DNA from 3 places in the Amycolatopsis echigonensis genome. Region 2 is predicted to be linked to each of the others. Evidence: riboswitches for the same ligand, from Rfam matches in the RefSeq annotation. Region 2 holds a riboswitch; each other region holds the start of a gene.
The links. Region 2 has a riboswitch for S-adenosylmethionine ahead of ATK30_RS35405 (aminotransferase class V-fold PLP-dependent enzyme). Riboswitches for the same ligand answer to the same signal wherever they lie in the genome.
Positions count from the first base shown of each region.

Region 1: another riboswitch for S-adenosylmethionine. It lies ahead of thrC (threonine synthase); the one in region 2 lies ahead of ATK30_RS35405 (aminotransferase class V-fold PLP-dependent enzyme).
Region 3: another riboswitch for S-adenosylmethionine. It lies ahead of ATK30_RS24765 (methionine ABC transporter ATP-binding protein); the one in region 2 lies ahead of ATK30_RS35405 (aminotransferase class V-fold PLP-dependent enzyme).

Region 1 covers NZ_PJMY01000002.1:368,630-372,956, forward strand. The annotation lists gene ATK30_RS03345 (ComEC/Rec2 family competence protein) at 1-848, shown strand, start outside; gene thrC (threonine synthase) at 873-2,138, opposite strand; SAM riboswitch class I at 2,152-2,285, opposite strand; gene holA (DNA polymerase III subunit delta) at 2,417-3,388, shown strand; gene rpsT (30S ribosomal protein S20) at 3,605-3,865, opposite strand; gene ATK30_RS03365 (DMT family transporter) at 4,281-4,327, shown strand, end outside.
Region 2 covers NZ_PJMY01000003.1:6,413,117-6,417,443, reverse strand. The annotation lists gene lspA (signal peptidase II) at 1-353, opposite strand, end outside; gene ATK30_RS35410 (hypothetical protein) at 614-946, shown strand; gene ATK30_RS35405 (aminotransferase class V-fold PLP-dependent enzyme) at 1,072-2,427, opposite strand; SAM riboswitch class IV at 2,468-2,582, opposite strand; gene ATK30_RS35400 (potassium/proton antiporter) at 2,680-4,158, opposite strand; gene ATK30_RS35395 (ArsR/SmtB family transcription factor) at 4,258-4,327, opposite strand, start outside.
Region 3 covers NZ_PJMY01000003.1:4,137,230-4,141,556, reverse strand. The annotation lists gene ATK30_RS24775 (4-(cytidine 5'-diphospho)-2-C-methyl-D-erythritol kinase) at 1-799, opposite strand, end outside; gene ATK30_RS24770 (hypothetical protein) at 921-1,397, shown strand; gene ATK30_RS24765 (methionine ABC transporter ATP-binding protein) at 1,504-2,517, opposite strand; SAM riboswitch class I at 2,733-2,823, opposite strand; gene rsmA (16S rRNA (adenine(1518)-N(6)/adenine(1519)-N(6))-dimethyltransferase RsmA) at 3,479-4,321, opposite strand.

The DNA of each region.
Region 1 (4,327 bases), on a different contig from region 2:
TGCTGCTGACGGTCGTGCCGGCCAAAGTCCTGGCTCCTGGCTGGCCGCCGGACGGCTGGGCGATGGTGGAATGCGATGTCGGACAAGGAGATGCGGTCGTCCTGGCTACCGCCGAACCCGGACGGGCCGTGGTCGTCGACACCGGGCCGGAGCCGGGGCCGGTCGACGAATGCCTGCGGAGGCTGGGCGTCGATCGGGTGCCGTTGCTCGTGCTGAGTCACCTGCACGCGGACCACATCGGCGGCCTTGCCTCGGTATTCGACGGCCGGGCAGTCGGCGCGATCGCGGTCGGTCCAGGACGTGCTCCGGCATGGGCGTGGCAGTCGGTGTCCGGCGAAGCGCGGCGTCGAGGCGTGCCGCTAGCGCAATTGAGCGAGGGGCAACGGCTGGAGTGGCCGGGGCTGTCGCTGGAGGTGCTCGGTCCGCGTTACGCCACCACTCGCGCACCCGCTCTGCAGGACGGCACGATGATCAACAACAGTTCCGTGGTCCTGCGCGCCGAAACCTCGGCTGGCCGGGTTTTGCTGACCGGGGACGTCGAACTGGCCGCGCAGGCGGATCTTCTCGCCGAGGGTGTGGACCTGCGGGCTGACGTCTTGAAGGTGCCGCATCACGGTTCGCGGTATTCGCTGCCGCAGTTCCTCGCGGCGGTGCGGCCGCGTACGGCGTTGATCAGTGTCGGCGCGGGCAACGGATACGGACATCCGAGCAAGTCCACAGTGGACGTTCTCGGCACGATGGGAGTGCTGGTCACCCGCACCGACGTGGACGGGGACACCGCCGTCCTGCCTGGAGGAAGCGGATCGGCGGTCGCGCGCCGGGGCGAGCCGCGGGGTCCGCCGCGGTAGTGCGGCGGACCCCGGGCCGGTGCGTCAGTAGCCGAGCGCCTTGGCGACGGCTTCGGCGGACGGCGGCACGGTGGCCTTCGGGCCGACGTGGTTCTCGACCGCGTCGAGGGTCTTGAGGCCGTCGCCGGTGATGAGGAGGACGGTTTCGGCGTCCGGGTCGAGCTTGCCGGTTTCGACGAGCTTCTTCGCGGTCGCCACGGTGACGCCGCCCGCGGTCTCGGTGAAGATGCCTTCGGTGCGCGCGAGCAGCCGGATGCCTTCGACGACCTCTTCGTCGGTGACGTCCTCGATCGCGCCGCCGGTGCGGTTGACCACGTCGAGCACGTACGGGCCGTCGGCCGGGTTGCCGATCGCGAGCGAGCGGGCGATGGTGTCCGGCTTGACCGGCTGGACCACGTCGTGGCCGTTGCGGTACGCGGTGGAGACCGGCGAGCAGCCGGTGGCCTGTGCGCCGAACACCTTGTACGGGCTGGCGTCCACGAGACCGAGCTGGCCCAGCTCGCGGAAACCCTTGTCCACCTTGGTGAGCTGGGAACCGGAGGCGATCGGCACGACGATCTGCTCGGGGAGGCGCCAGCCGAGCTGCTCGGCGACCTCGAAGGCGAGCGTCTTCGAGCCCTCGGAGTAGTACGGGCGGACGTTGACGTTCACGAACGCCCACTTCGGGTGCTCGGCGGCCAGTTCGGTGGCGAGCCGGTTCACGTCGTCGTAGTTGCCGTCGACGGCGATCAGGTCGCCGTCGTAGACCGCGGTGGTGAGGATCTTCGCGCGCTCGAGGCTCTTCGGGATCAGCACGACCGACCGCCAGCCGGCGCGGGCCGCCGCGGCGGCGGTCGCGTTGGCCAGGTTGCCGGTCGACGGACAAGCGAGGACCTCGAAGCCGAACTCGCGGGCGGCCGCGAGCGCGACGGCGACGACGCGGTCCTTGAACGAGTGCGTCGGGTTCCCGGTGTCGTCCTTGACCCAGACGCTCTTGAGGCCGAGCTCCTTCGCGAGCCGGTCGGCGCGCACGAGCCGGGTACAGCCGGGTTCGGTGTTCGGGATCTCCTCGACGTTCGAGGGGACGGGAAGGAGTCGCTTGTAACGCCAGATGTTGCGCGGGCCCGCCTCGATGTCCTCGCGGCGGACGCGGCCGAAGTCGTAGGCGACCTCGAGGGGCGAGAAGTCTTCGACGGAGACGAATTCCGGAGCGAGCGGCTGCCGGTGCCCTTCTTCCTTCGACACCAGTTCGACGGCCGGACCGAGGTCGATCGTCTTGTTGGCGGAGGTGGCGCTGAGGGCTGCAGTCATCGCGAGGTTCCTTTCCTCATCTGCCCCGCCGAAGCGGGCCGGAATTGGCACCGTGGTCGTCAGCTACCCCGCGATCGCGGGATGACAGGCTGTACGCCGGTTGCCGGGGCTTCGTCGGGCCGTTCCCTCTGCCCCTCTGGATGAGCGGTATTCGGTTGTCGGAGCGCCGCCGGGCGCGTCCTCGGCTACACCGTACGACATCGCGATCAGCTCATGCCATGGAGGCGGCCCACATCACCGGAGCGGGCGGCCCGGCGGCCGGGTGAGAAGATGGCCGGGTGACCACCGCACCCGCGCCGCTGCACCTCGTCACGGGCGAGGAAGAACTGCTCATCGAACGGGCTGTGCGAGCTTCCCTCGACGCGGCCAGGGCCGCGGACCCGACGGCTGACCTCACGCGGATGCGGGTGTCCGATCTCACACCGCCCGTGCTGGCCGAGCTGGTGAGCCCGTCGCTGTTCGCCGAGGGGCGCGTGATCGTTCTGGAGTCGGCGCAGGACATCTCGCAGGAACTGTCCGACGCGGTGCTGGCGTACGCGAAGGCACCGGCCGACGGCATCGTCCTCGTGGTCGTGCACAGCGGCGGCGGGCGGAGCAAAGCCGCCAAGGCGCTCCCGGGCGCGTTGAAAAAGGCGGGCGCGGAAATCACCGAATGCCCGAAGCTCACCAAGCCCGCCGAGCGCGAGTCGTTCGTCCGCAACGAGGTGCGCCGCGCGGGCGGCAAGATCGACGCCGGGGGCCTGATGGCGCTGCTCGACTCGGTCGGCTCGGACCTGCGCGAACTGTCCTCGGCGGCGACGCAGCTGGTCGCCGACACCGGGGGAGTCGTCGACGAGCAGGCAGTCCGCCGCTACCACACCGGACGCGCCGACGTGACCGGCTTCGCGGTCGCGGAGAAAGCCGTCGCGGGCGACCGGGCCGCCGCGATGGAGTCGCTGCAGTGGGCGATGCAGCTGGGCGTCCCGCACGTGCTGGTGGCCGACGCGCTCGCCGACGCGGTCCGCACGATCGCTCGCGTGTCCGCGGCCGGTCGCGGCAACCCGAACCAGATGGCGGGCGAACTGGGCATGCCGCCGTGGAAGATCCGCAAGGCGCAAGGCCAGGCCCGCGGCTGGGGACAGGACGGCCTGGCGACCGCGATGCGCGTCGTGGCGCGGCTGAACGCCGAGGTCAAGGGCGCGGCGGCCGATTCGAACTATGCCCTGCAGCGCGCGGTCCTCGACGTGGTCGCGGCCAAGGGAGACCGCTGACGTCCTAGTCAGGCGACTGCCTCAGCCGAGCGTCGGCCGCTCGAACCGCTGCGTGCCGAATGTCCCGGCGACCGCTGCGCGGGGCGGCTGCGGCCATGACTGGCGCCGAGCCCTGCGTTCAGCCGGTGCCGCCCCGAACGACTGAACCGGCCCACGATCCAGGACACGGAAAAGGCCCGGCAGCCGAAGCCGCCGGGCCTTCCGGAAAGACTGCGCTCAGAGCTGGTTCGCGCGCTTCGCGAGAGCCGACTTCTTGTTCGCGGCCTGGTTGGCGTGGATGACGCCCTTGGTGACGGCCTTGTCGAGCTTGCGAGCGGCGTCGCGCTGCAGTTCGAGGGCCTTGTCCTTGTCACCGGCTTCGGCGGCCTCGCGGAACTTGCGGATCGCGGTCTTCACCGAGGACCGGATCGCCAGGTTGCGCTGCCGCGCCTTCTCGTTCGTCGTGATGCGCTTGACCTGCGACTTGATGTTGGCCATGGAGGCGTTCCTCTTTCACTCGGTGAAGGTCGCTGCCGCGTTCGTGTGGCTCCGGACCAGTCCCGAGGGACTGCCGGGTTTCCTCCCTGACGGAATGCCGCACGGCAACAGTCGAAAATCTTAACAGCCCTGCTCGCGGCGCTGGAGAGGCCCCCGGCGAGGCGTCCGGCGGGGCCCTGGTGCCCGCGATCGCCCGGCATCCCGGCTCCGGCTCGGTTACGGTGGGCTTCGGTAGTGCCTAGGGTTCCGTCGCCTGCCCGTGGTCCCGCACGGCGGGTCGCGCAGACAACGAGGGCGGGCGGGCCTGGTCCGAGCGGCACCTTCGGCGGGACACCGAGCCCCGCCGTTCATCTGACGGGACAAAAGCCTGGAGGACCCGGTCTTCAGCGTGCGCTGAAAACCTGAAAGGGTCCGGATGAACACCACTGCCCTCGCCATGGTCCTCGTCGCCGCGGTCGTGCA
Region 2 (4,327 bases):
GAGCGCAGCCTGCGCGAGATCCACACGATCGCGACCACGACGCCGATCGCGACCAGCGCGAGCACCCACGTCATGCCGGTCGCCATCGAGAACGCGGCACCCGGGTTGCGGGTGACCTGCAGGTAGATCAGCCCGCCGAGGATCGGCTTGGGCTCCTTGCCCTCGAGGTTGGCGACCGCGAGGTTCTTCGTGAGCAGGTCGATCGCCCACAGCAGCGCCGCGACCGCGAACACCACCCAGACCCGCCGCTTGGGCAGCGGAGCTTCGGCCGCGCCCTCCTCGACGGCCCCCCGCTCAGGCGGTTCCGCAGACGGCTCGACCTCGGATTCGGACGGCGAAGGATCGGTGCTCACACCCCCATTGTCCACACCCGCGCCCGAGCAGGTCACAGCGGCAGTGTTTGATGGCGTCGGCTCCGCCGCCGCGTGCGGGATCGCCCTTAAGCCGACGTTTGGGGTGAGCGGCGCGAGGGGCCTTCGGCCTGTCACGCCGCTCACCCCAAACGTCGGCGCGATCCCGCGTTGTGGTCAACAATTCTGCCGCGCTGGCCCTCCGAGACCGCGCATCGTCAACAAAGCCGCATCATCAAGCGCAAAACCCCGGCAGCTCGCGAGTGTCCCCCACCGGTGCCCGGGAAATCCACGACGTGCAGCGAGCGGCCCTGGCCGACTGCCGCACCCCGATCCCCACCGCGACAGACGCGGCCGACGCGGCCTTCACCCACCTGGCGCGAATGCTCCTCAACGGCCACCTCACGGAACGCAACCTCCTGGCCGCCGTGCACACCGTTATCGTCCGCACCGGCTACGCCGACAGCGCCATGAGCCTGCCGCTGGCCCAAATCTGGCTCCTAAACGAAGAGTGGGGCCAGGGCTGGGGCCAGAGTTTGATGGCGTCGGCTCCGCCGCCGCGTGCGGGATCGCCGTTAAGCCGACGTTTGGGGTGAGCGGCGCGAGGGGCCTTCGGCCTGTCACGCCGCTCACCCCAAACGTCGGCGCGATCCCGCGTTGTGGTCAACAATCCTGCCCCGCCGGTCCTCCAAGACCACGCATCGTCAACAAAGCCGCATCATCAAGCGCAAAACCCCGGCAGCTCCCGCGGGTCCCCCACCGGTGCCCACCGGCCGTCGGCCTTTGTGTATTCCCACCGGGCTCCCCGGGCGACGATCTGCCGCAGGGCCAGCAGCAGCCGGTCCACGTGTTCCTCGGTGCTGCCCAGCCCGAGGCTCACCCGAACCGCCTGCTGGCCTTCGCTTCCGGCCTCTCGGATCAACCGCCGGGCGGCCACGTGGGCGCAGAACGCGCCGTCGCGGACCCCGATCCCGTACTCGGCCGACAGCACCGCCGCCAGCCAGCCCGGTTCGAACCCGTCGACCACGAAGCTCACCGTGCCGACCCGGTCCACCGGCGCGTCGAAGAACCGCAGCTCAGCGCACCCGGGCAGGCTAGCGAGCCCCTTGCGCAACCGCTCCAGCAACGCGGCCTCGTGCGAACCCACGGCGTTCCAGTGAGCCGCCAACTGCTCGCAGGCCACCCCGAGCGCATACACGCCAACGGTGTTCGGCGACCCCGCCTCGTGCCGCTCTTCGCCGCTGTTCCACACCACGGCTTCCTCGGTCACCAGCTTCGTGGCGCCACCGCCTGCCAGATACGGCTCGGCGGCGCGCAACCAGTCGCTGCGACCGATCAGCGCCCCGGCGCCAAACGGCGCGTACAGCTTGTGCCCGGACAGCGCGACGTAGTCAACGTCCAGCTCCCGCAACGAAATCCGCCGATGCGGAGCGAGCTGAGCAGCGTCCAGCGCCACCCGGGCGCCGTGTTTCCGAGCCACCGCGGCGATCTCCGCCACCGGCAGCAGCTCGCCAGTCACATTGGACGCCCCGGCAACGACCACCAACCGGGGCCCCTGCGGGCATTCGGCAAGCGCTTCGTCCACAACGGACACCGCGGCGAGCCGAGTCCGCGGCAACTGCACGCGCCGCACATTCGGCCCGCGCCACGGGAGCAGCGCGGCATGGTGCTCGCTGTCGAACACAACGACAGAAGTCTTGCGCGGCAACGCCTTCGCCAGCAGATTGAACGCGTCAGTGGTGTTGCGGGTGAAGATCACCGAGTCGCCGTTACGAGCGTCCACGAAACGACGCAGCACATCCCGGGTCCGCTCGTACAAGCGCGTCGAGACCTGCGAAGCGAAGCCCGCACCGCGATGCACGCTGGCGTACCACGGAAGAAACTCGTCGACCGCCGAACGCACGGCGTCCAGACAGGGCGCGCTCGCCGCGTGGTCGAGGTTGGCGTAGCCGATGTCGCCGCCCGTCACCAGCGGCACCCGCAGCGTCGCACCAGCGACAGCGGGAACGGCGGGAACCGCGGGACCAGCAGAAACAGTGGCGACAGTGCCCGTGGACCGGTCGAGTGCGAGAGTCATGACGGTGCCTCCTCGGCGTTCCGGGGGACCCCCGGCGAGGGGCCCGCGCTTGCCCGTCGCACTGCGCGACCGGCCTGGTCCTCACCCGGGGCACCCCACCGCGGTAGGAGGGTTGCCGGCCAGCAAGCCGGGGCTTCGCGCTGGCACTCATGACCTGGAGCCGACGATAGCGGAAACCCGGCGGCCGAAACCAGCCCCGTCTCGTGATCTGAGACGGCAGTCACCAGAATTGTCCACAAAGGACAGAACAGGTCAGGCTCCGGATTCGCCGTGCCACCGCGCCAGACGGCCGGCCCGGTCGACGGCTCGGATGCGCCGTTCGGTCGCATCGCGGTCGGTGGCGGTCGTGACCACCAGAAGCTGGTCCTCGACCTGCAAGCGGCTGGTTTTCTGCGGCGTGAAGCCCGTCCCGCCGCGGACCACGAGGCTGACCGTCGCCCCGGCGGGCAGGCGCAGTTCCGAGAGGTACACGCCGTGCAGCTTCGACCCCTCCTGGATGCGCACCTGCAGCAGTTCCGCGCCGAGTTCGTCGAGCGGCGCAGAGTCGACCTCGATCTCGTGCGCCTGCGCCGCCTTCGTCAGCCCGAGGATCCGCGCGAGCGGGCTGAGCGTCGCCCCCTGCAGCACGGTGAGCACGATGACGAGCACGAAAACGGCGTCCACGAGCCGCTGCGCACCGGGCACGCCTTCGGACAGCGGGATCATCGCGAGCACGATCGGCACCGCACCGCGCAACCCGGCCCAGGACAGGAACGTCTGCTCTCGCCAGGGCAACCGGAACGGCAGCAGCGACAGGACCACCGAGAGCGGACGGGCGAGCAGCAGCACCACCGCGCCCGCGACCAGACCCGGGATGAGCGCTTCGAGCAACCGGGTCGGCGACGCGAAGAGGCCGAGCAGCACGAACAGCCCGATCTGCGCGAGCCAGCCGAGCCCTTCGGCGAACGACAGGGTGTCCGACCGGTGCGGCAGCTGGGAGTTCCCCAGCACCAGACCGGCGACATAGGTGGCCAGCAGGCCGGAAGCGTGCGCCAGCTGTCCCGAGGAGTACGCGAGAACGCACACCGCGACCGTGGCGAGCGGGTACAGACCGGTCGCCGGGAGCGCGGCCCGGCGGAGTGCCTGCGCGCCCAGCCAGCCGAACGCGAGGCCGAGCGCGAGACCGGTCAGCAGTTCGTAGACCACCAGCAGCGGCAGCGACCAGTCGACCGCCTCGCCGGACGCGAGCACGACGACCGCGATGTAGGCGGGCGCGTCGTTGATGCCGGATTCCAGTTCCAGCGCGCCGACGAGCCGTTTGCCGACCCCGGCCGTGCGCAGGACGGAGAACACCGCCGCGGCGTCGGTGGACGCCAGGACCGCGCCCCACAGCAGCGCGAGCCGCCAGTCGAGGCCGAGCAGCCAGTGCAGGGCCGCGCCGGTGACCGCGATGCTGATCACCACGGCCACTGTGGACAGCAGGATTCCGGGCCCCAGCGAGGGTTTCACCGCGGACCAGCGCGTGGTGAGCCCGCCCTCGGTGAGGATCAGGACGAGCGCGGCGAGCCCGAGGGCCTGGGTGAGCGCCGGATTGTCGAAGCGGATGCCGAACCCGGCTTCGCCGAGGACGACGCCGATCCCGAGATACAGCAGCAGCGACGGGAATCCGAGCCGGATGGACACCCGCACCGCGACGACCGAGACGACCAGAACCAGCGCTCCGACGCCCAGCAGCACGGGAAGCTCGTCCACCCTCCGCCTCCCTCCCGGTCGCCCGCAGGCGTCCAGAATAGTGAGGCAGTGCCCGGTTCCCCTGCGCGCACCACCGGTCCGGGGGACCACGCAGGTGTGTTACGACGCCTTCGCGGCACTCACCGTCGCGAGATCGACACCCAACGCCGCGAACGGACCCCTCGCGCCC
Region 3 (4,327 bases), 2.3 Mb from region 2:
TCGGCCCGGAGCCGGACACGCATCCGGCCAGCGCGCCCGCGTTCACCCCAGCGCGCAGCGTGCGGCGCAGGCCGGGCCGCAGCGACACCGCGGCCGCCTGCAAGTCATTGCCGAGCAACAGGGCGAGTTGGCGAGGATCACCCGACGCGAGCGCCTCCACGACCGGCGTGTGCGATCCGATCCGCGGCGGTTTGCCGTCGGCGCGCAGCCGGTCGAGTTCACCGAACACTTTGGGCGTGGACAGACCTTCCTCGTCGAAGGCCAGCACCCAATGGAACGTGTGCCGCGCGAGCACCGGCACGAGCTGCTCACCCCGGCCGGTGCCGAGCGCAGTGCCGCCGTACAGCGCAAAGGGCACGTCGCTGCCCAGCCGTCCGGCGACGGTGGCCAGCTCGTCGCGCGTGACGTCGAGCTTCCACAGCGACGAGAGCCCGACCAGCGCCGCCGCCGCGTCCGCGCTCCCGCCCGCCATGCCGCCGGCGACCGGAATGCCCTTGCGCAGCACGATTCGCACCTTCGGCTCGTCCGCGTCCGGCCGTCCGGCGTAGGAGGCCAGTTCGCGAGCCGCGCGCCAGGCGAGATTGGCGCCGTCGGTGGGCACCGTGCGCTCCCCCTCGCCGTACACCTCGAGCCCGGGCTCGTCGGCGGCCGCGACGGTCACCTCGTCGGTGAGCGAAAGCGCCTGGAAGACGGTGACCAGCTCGTGGAACCCGTCCGCCCGCAGGTCGCCGACGGCCAGGTGCAGGTTGACCTTGGCCGGGACCCGGACGGTGACTGGTGGAGGAACGACGGCGAGCACCCGTCCAGCCTACGTGGCTGCGCCGCGCCAGGTCCCGCCAGGAGAAAACGTCGGCGCAGAAGTTCCCCCAGTCGTCGTCCGGGAGTGGTCAGGCGGACTAGTTTGGAACTACTTTGGAACTATGCGCGCTCCGGAGGTCAACCTGTCCGAGCTGTCCCTGCACCCCCGCCGGGTCGTCGAACAGCTCGAAGGTTCGCCGAGCCGTTCGGTCCGGATTCGCCGACGGGAGAAGGACAAACCCGATCTGGTCCTGGTCACCGCCGACCGCGCCGAGCAGGCAGCGGCCGGGTTTTCGGCGACCGTCACGCTCCTCGTGGAGCTGATGCGCCGCAGCAACGAGACGGCCGCGCTCGCCGCCGAGGCGCTGCCCGCCGCGTTCCCGTGGGCGCGGTACCTGTCGGCGGACGAGGTGCGGACGTTCGCCGGCGAACTGGCCGAAACCCTGGAGCGAGCCGAATCGCTCGGCAACCCGGCACCGTTCGCCACCCTCGTGGCCACGTGGAAGCAGACCGCCGAGGCGCACGCGGATCCGGAGCTCGCGGAGATCCTCCGCCGCAACGACCACAATGGACAGACTTCAGGACGGTTGTCCCAATAGTCCGGCCGGGTGACCCAATTTCTGGGGCGGCGCGTCCCGCGGATACGGCGAGGGCCGCCCCAACTGGTTGGAGCGGCCCTCGAAAAACGGTTCGGCGAAAGGGAAATCAGGCAGCGACCACGCTCTGCGGTCCGCGAACCGGCTGGCTCACGTGCGCGCCCCGGTCGGAGATCCAGGACAGCGCGGCGTCGGCCCGCTCGCCGCGGACACCGAGACGGAAGCGGGCGATCGGGGTGTCCCCGATGCGGGTGAGACCGCCGCCGATGGTGGCGAGTTCCACGTCGAAGCGGCTGGCCGCCTCGGGCAGCAACGCGCCCACCGACGCGAAACCGATCAGGACGACGTCGACCGAGCGGTCGTACTTCGCGGATTGGGCGCGCGACGTCTCGATCGACGGCAGCACCGCCTGCGCGGTCCAGCTGTCCGGCGTCGAGATCAGGTCAAGCACCGTGCCGCGCTCGACGATCGCGCCGTTGTCGAGCACCGCGACGTCGTCGCAGACCCGGCGGACGACGTCCGCGTCCGGCGTGGTGACGACGACCGTCACGCCCAGCTCGGCCCGTGCCCGGTCGAGCACGGCGAGCACCGCGCCGGCCTCCTCGGCGGCGACCCCGGCGGTCGGGTCGTCGGCGAGCAGCACGGCCGGTCCGGCCGCGAGCGCCTTCGCGACCGCGACCCGGCGAAGCTGGCCGTCGGTGAGTTCTTCCGGCTTCTGTGCGGCGCGGGCGGTGAGGCCGACCAGGTCGAGCAGCGAGCCGACCCGGCTGCGCCGCTGCGGGCCGTCGACGCCCAGCTGCTCCAGCGGGCTGGCGATGTTGCCGGCGATGGTGCGCTCGGCGATCAGCTCCGGCTTGGTCCCGACGACCCCCAGCTGGCGGCGGATCTCCCGCAGCCGCTTGCCGTCGAGCGTCGCGGTATTGAGGCCGTCGAGCCGCACGACGCCGCGGTCGGGACGCTCCTGCAGCGCGATGCAGCGGGCGAGGGTCGACTTGCCGGAACCGGACGGACCCACGACCCCGAACAGCGAGCCGGCTTGCACGTCAACGCTCACGTCGCGCAGCGCGGCGACCCGGTTTCCGTGGAAGGGAAAGGACTTGGACACGTTTTCGACAGTGATCACGAAAGGGCTCCAGGCAAACGAGGCGCGGCGCCGTTTCCGGGCGCGCCAGGCGTCATCGAATTACCGTCCACAGTGGACGGCGCAAGAAAGTGCGGAAAAAACGATCAGGCGATGACCATGGAGCGTCGACACGCACATACCGAGCGGCGACCTTCGTCGACTACGCGCCGGCGGGTCAGCAGGAGCGGGCGGGTGACCCTCTTCATCGAAAACAGCCTCCATCGGTCCTGGCGGTAGCACCTGCCCTGCGGAGGGTGGTTGCTGCGACTTCGGCGAGCCAGGTCTCTCAGTCGCTCGGGATGGACGCTTTCGAGTAAAGCCGATCCCATTGGCTGAACGCAAGCGCGTTGGTGCAGATCACACGTCTGGTGGTGCCCGCATGCCGGGACACCCGTCCTGTAGCGCGAAACCCGGAACCTCGGTCGCCGAACAGTGCCTCGACCTGCGAAACGCTCGTGACGACTGGCGTTCGCGAACTAGTTCGTTCCACTGTGGACGATCAAGGATCTTTATGGAACAAGACTTTTTTCGTTGTCAAGGGCGCTTCGCTCCCAGGCCTCGGCGCTCGGCTCGGCGGGTCCACGGCCGGGTCGAGATAGGTCACCGGAGCGAAGCACCTCCGGTCGCGCCGCGGAACAATCGGGAGCGGGGAGCACGCGGACTCCCCCGAATGCCGCGGGCCGGACGAGCCGCTCGTCACAGCTTCCACCGCGCTCACGCCATGACCGAGAGTAGTGGCGCGGCCCCGAATCGCCCACGATCAGCGATGACGCAAACCCAGCTCCCGATCGCGGAATACCCGCCGCGCTCCCGCCGTTGAACAGCGAAAACGAGCTCGACTGGCGAAGGTGTACCGCGATGGGGGAGGTGCTCGCCACGCCTGCGAAGGAGCGCGAGGGAGAAGGCGGACCAGCGACGGTACTGGGGAACCCAGCGTCGTCGTCGCGGCAGGGGTTCCTGCTCAGTTTCCGGCAGCCGCGATCCGGGCGAACGCGTGCACGTCCAGCTGCTCCCCGCGCGTCTTCGGATCGATCCCCGCCTGCGCGAGCAGCTCGCCAGCCCGCTCGGCGGAACCGGCCCACCCGGCCAAAGCCGCCCGCAATGTCTTGCGCCGCTGAGAGAACGCCGCGTCGACCACAGCGAACAGCCGCGCGCGATCCACGCCGGACACCGGGTCAGTCCGGGTGAACGACACCAGCGCGGAATCGACGTTCGGCACCGGCCAGAACACCGCACGCGGCACCGCGGCGACCTTGCGCGCCGGGCCGTACCAAGCGAGCTTCACGCTCGGCACGCCATAGGTGCGGCTGCCCGGTCCGGCAGCCATCCGGTCGGCGACCTCGGTCTGGACCATCACGAGCCCGCCGCGCAGCGACGGCAGTTCGGCCAGCAGGTGCAGCACCACCGGCACCGCGACGTTGTACGGGAGGTTCGCCACGATCGACACCGGCTCCGCAGGCAGATCGGCGGCCCGCACCCGCAGCGCGTCAGCTCCGACGACGGTCAGCCGGTCCGCTGCCTCCGGCGCGCGCTCGGCCACGGTGCGCGGCAGGCGGGCGGCGAGTACCGGGTCGATCTCCACAGCGATGACCTGAGCGCCCGCGGCGAGCAGCCCCAACGTCAGCGAGCCGAGCCCGGGCCCGACCTCCAGGACGACGTCCCCCGGCCGCGCGCCGCCGAGTTCGACGATGCGGCGGACCGTGTTGGGGTCGTGCACGAAGTTCTGCCCGAGCTTCTTCGTGGGCCGGACGTCGAGTTCGTCGGCCAGCCCGCGGATTTCGGCGGGTCCCAGCAGTTCCACCACCGGACG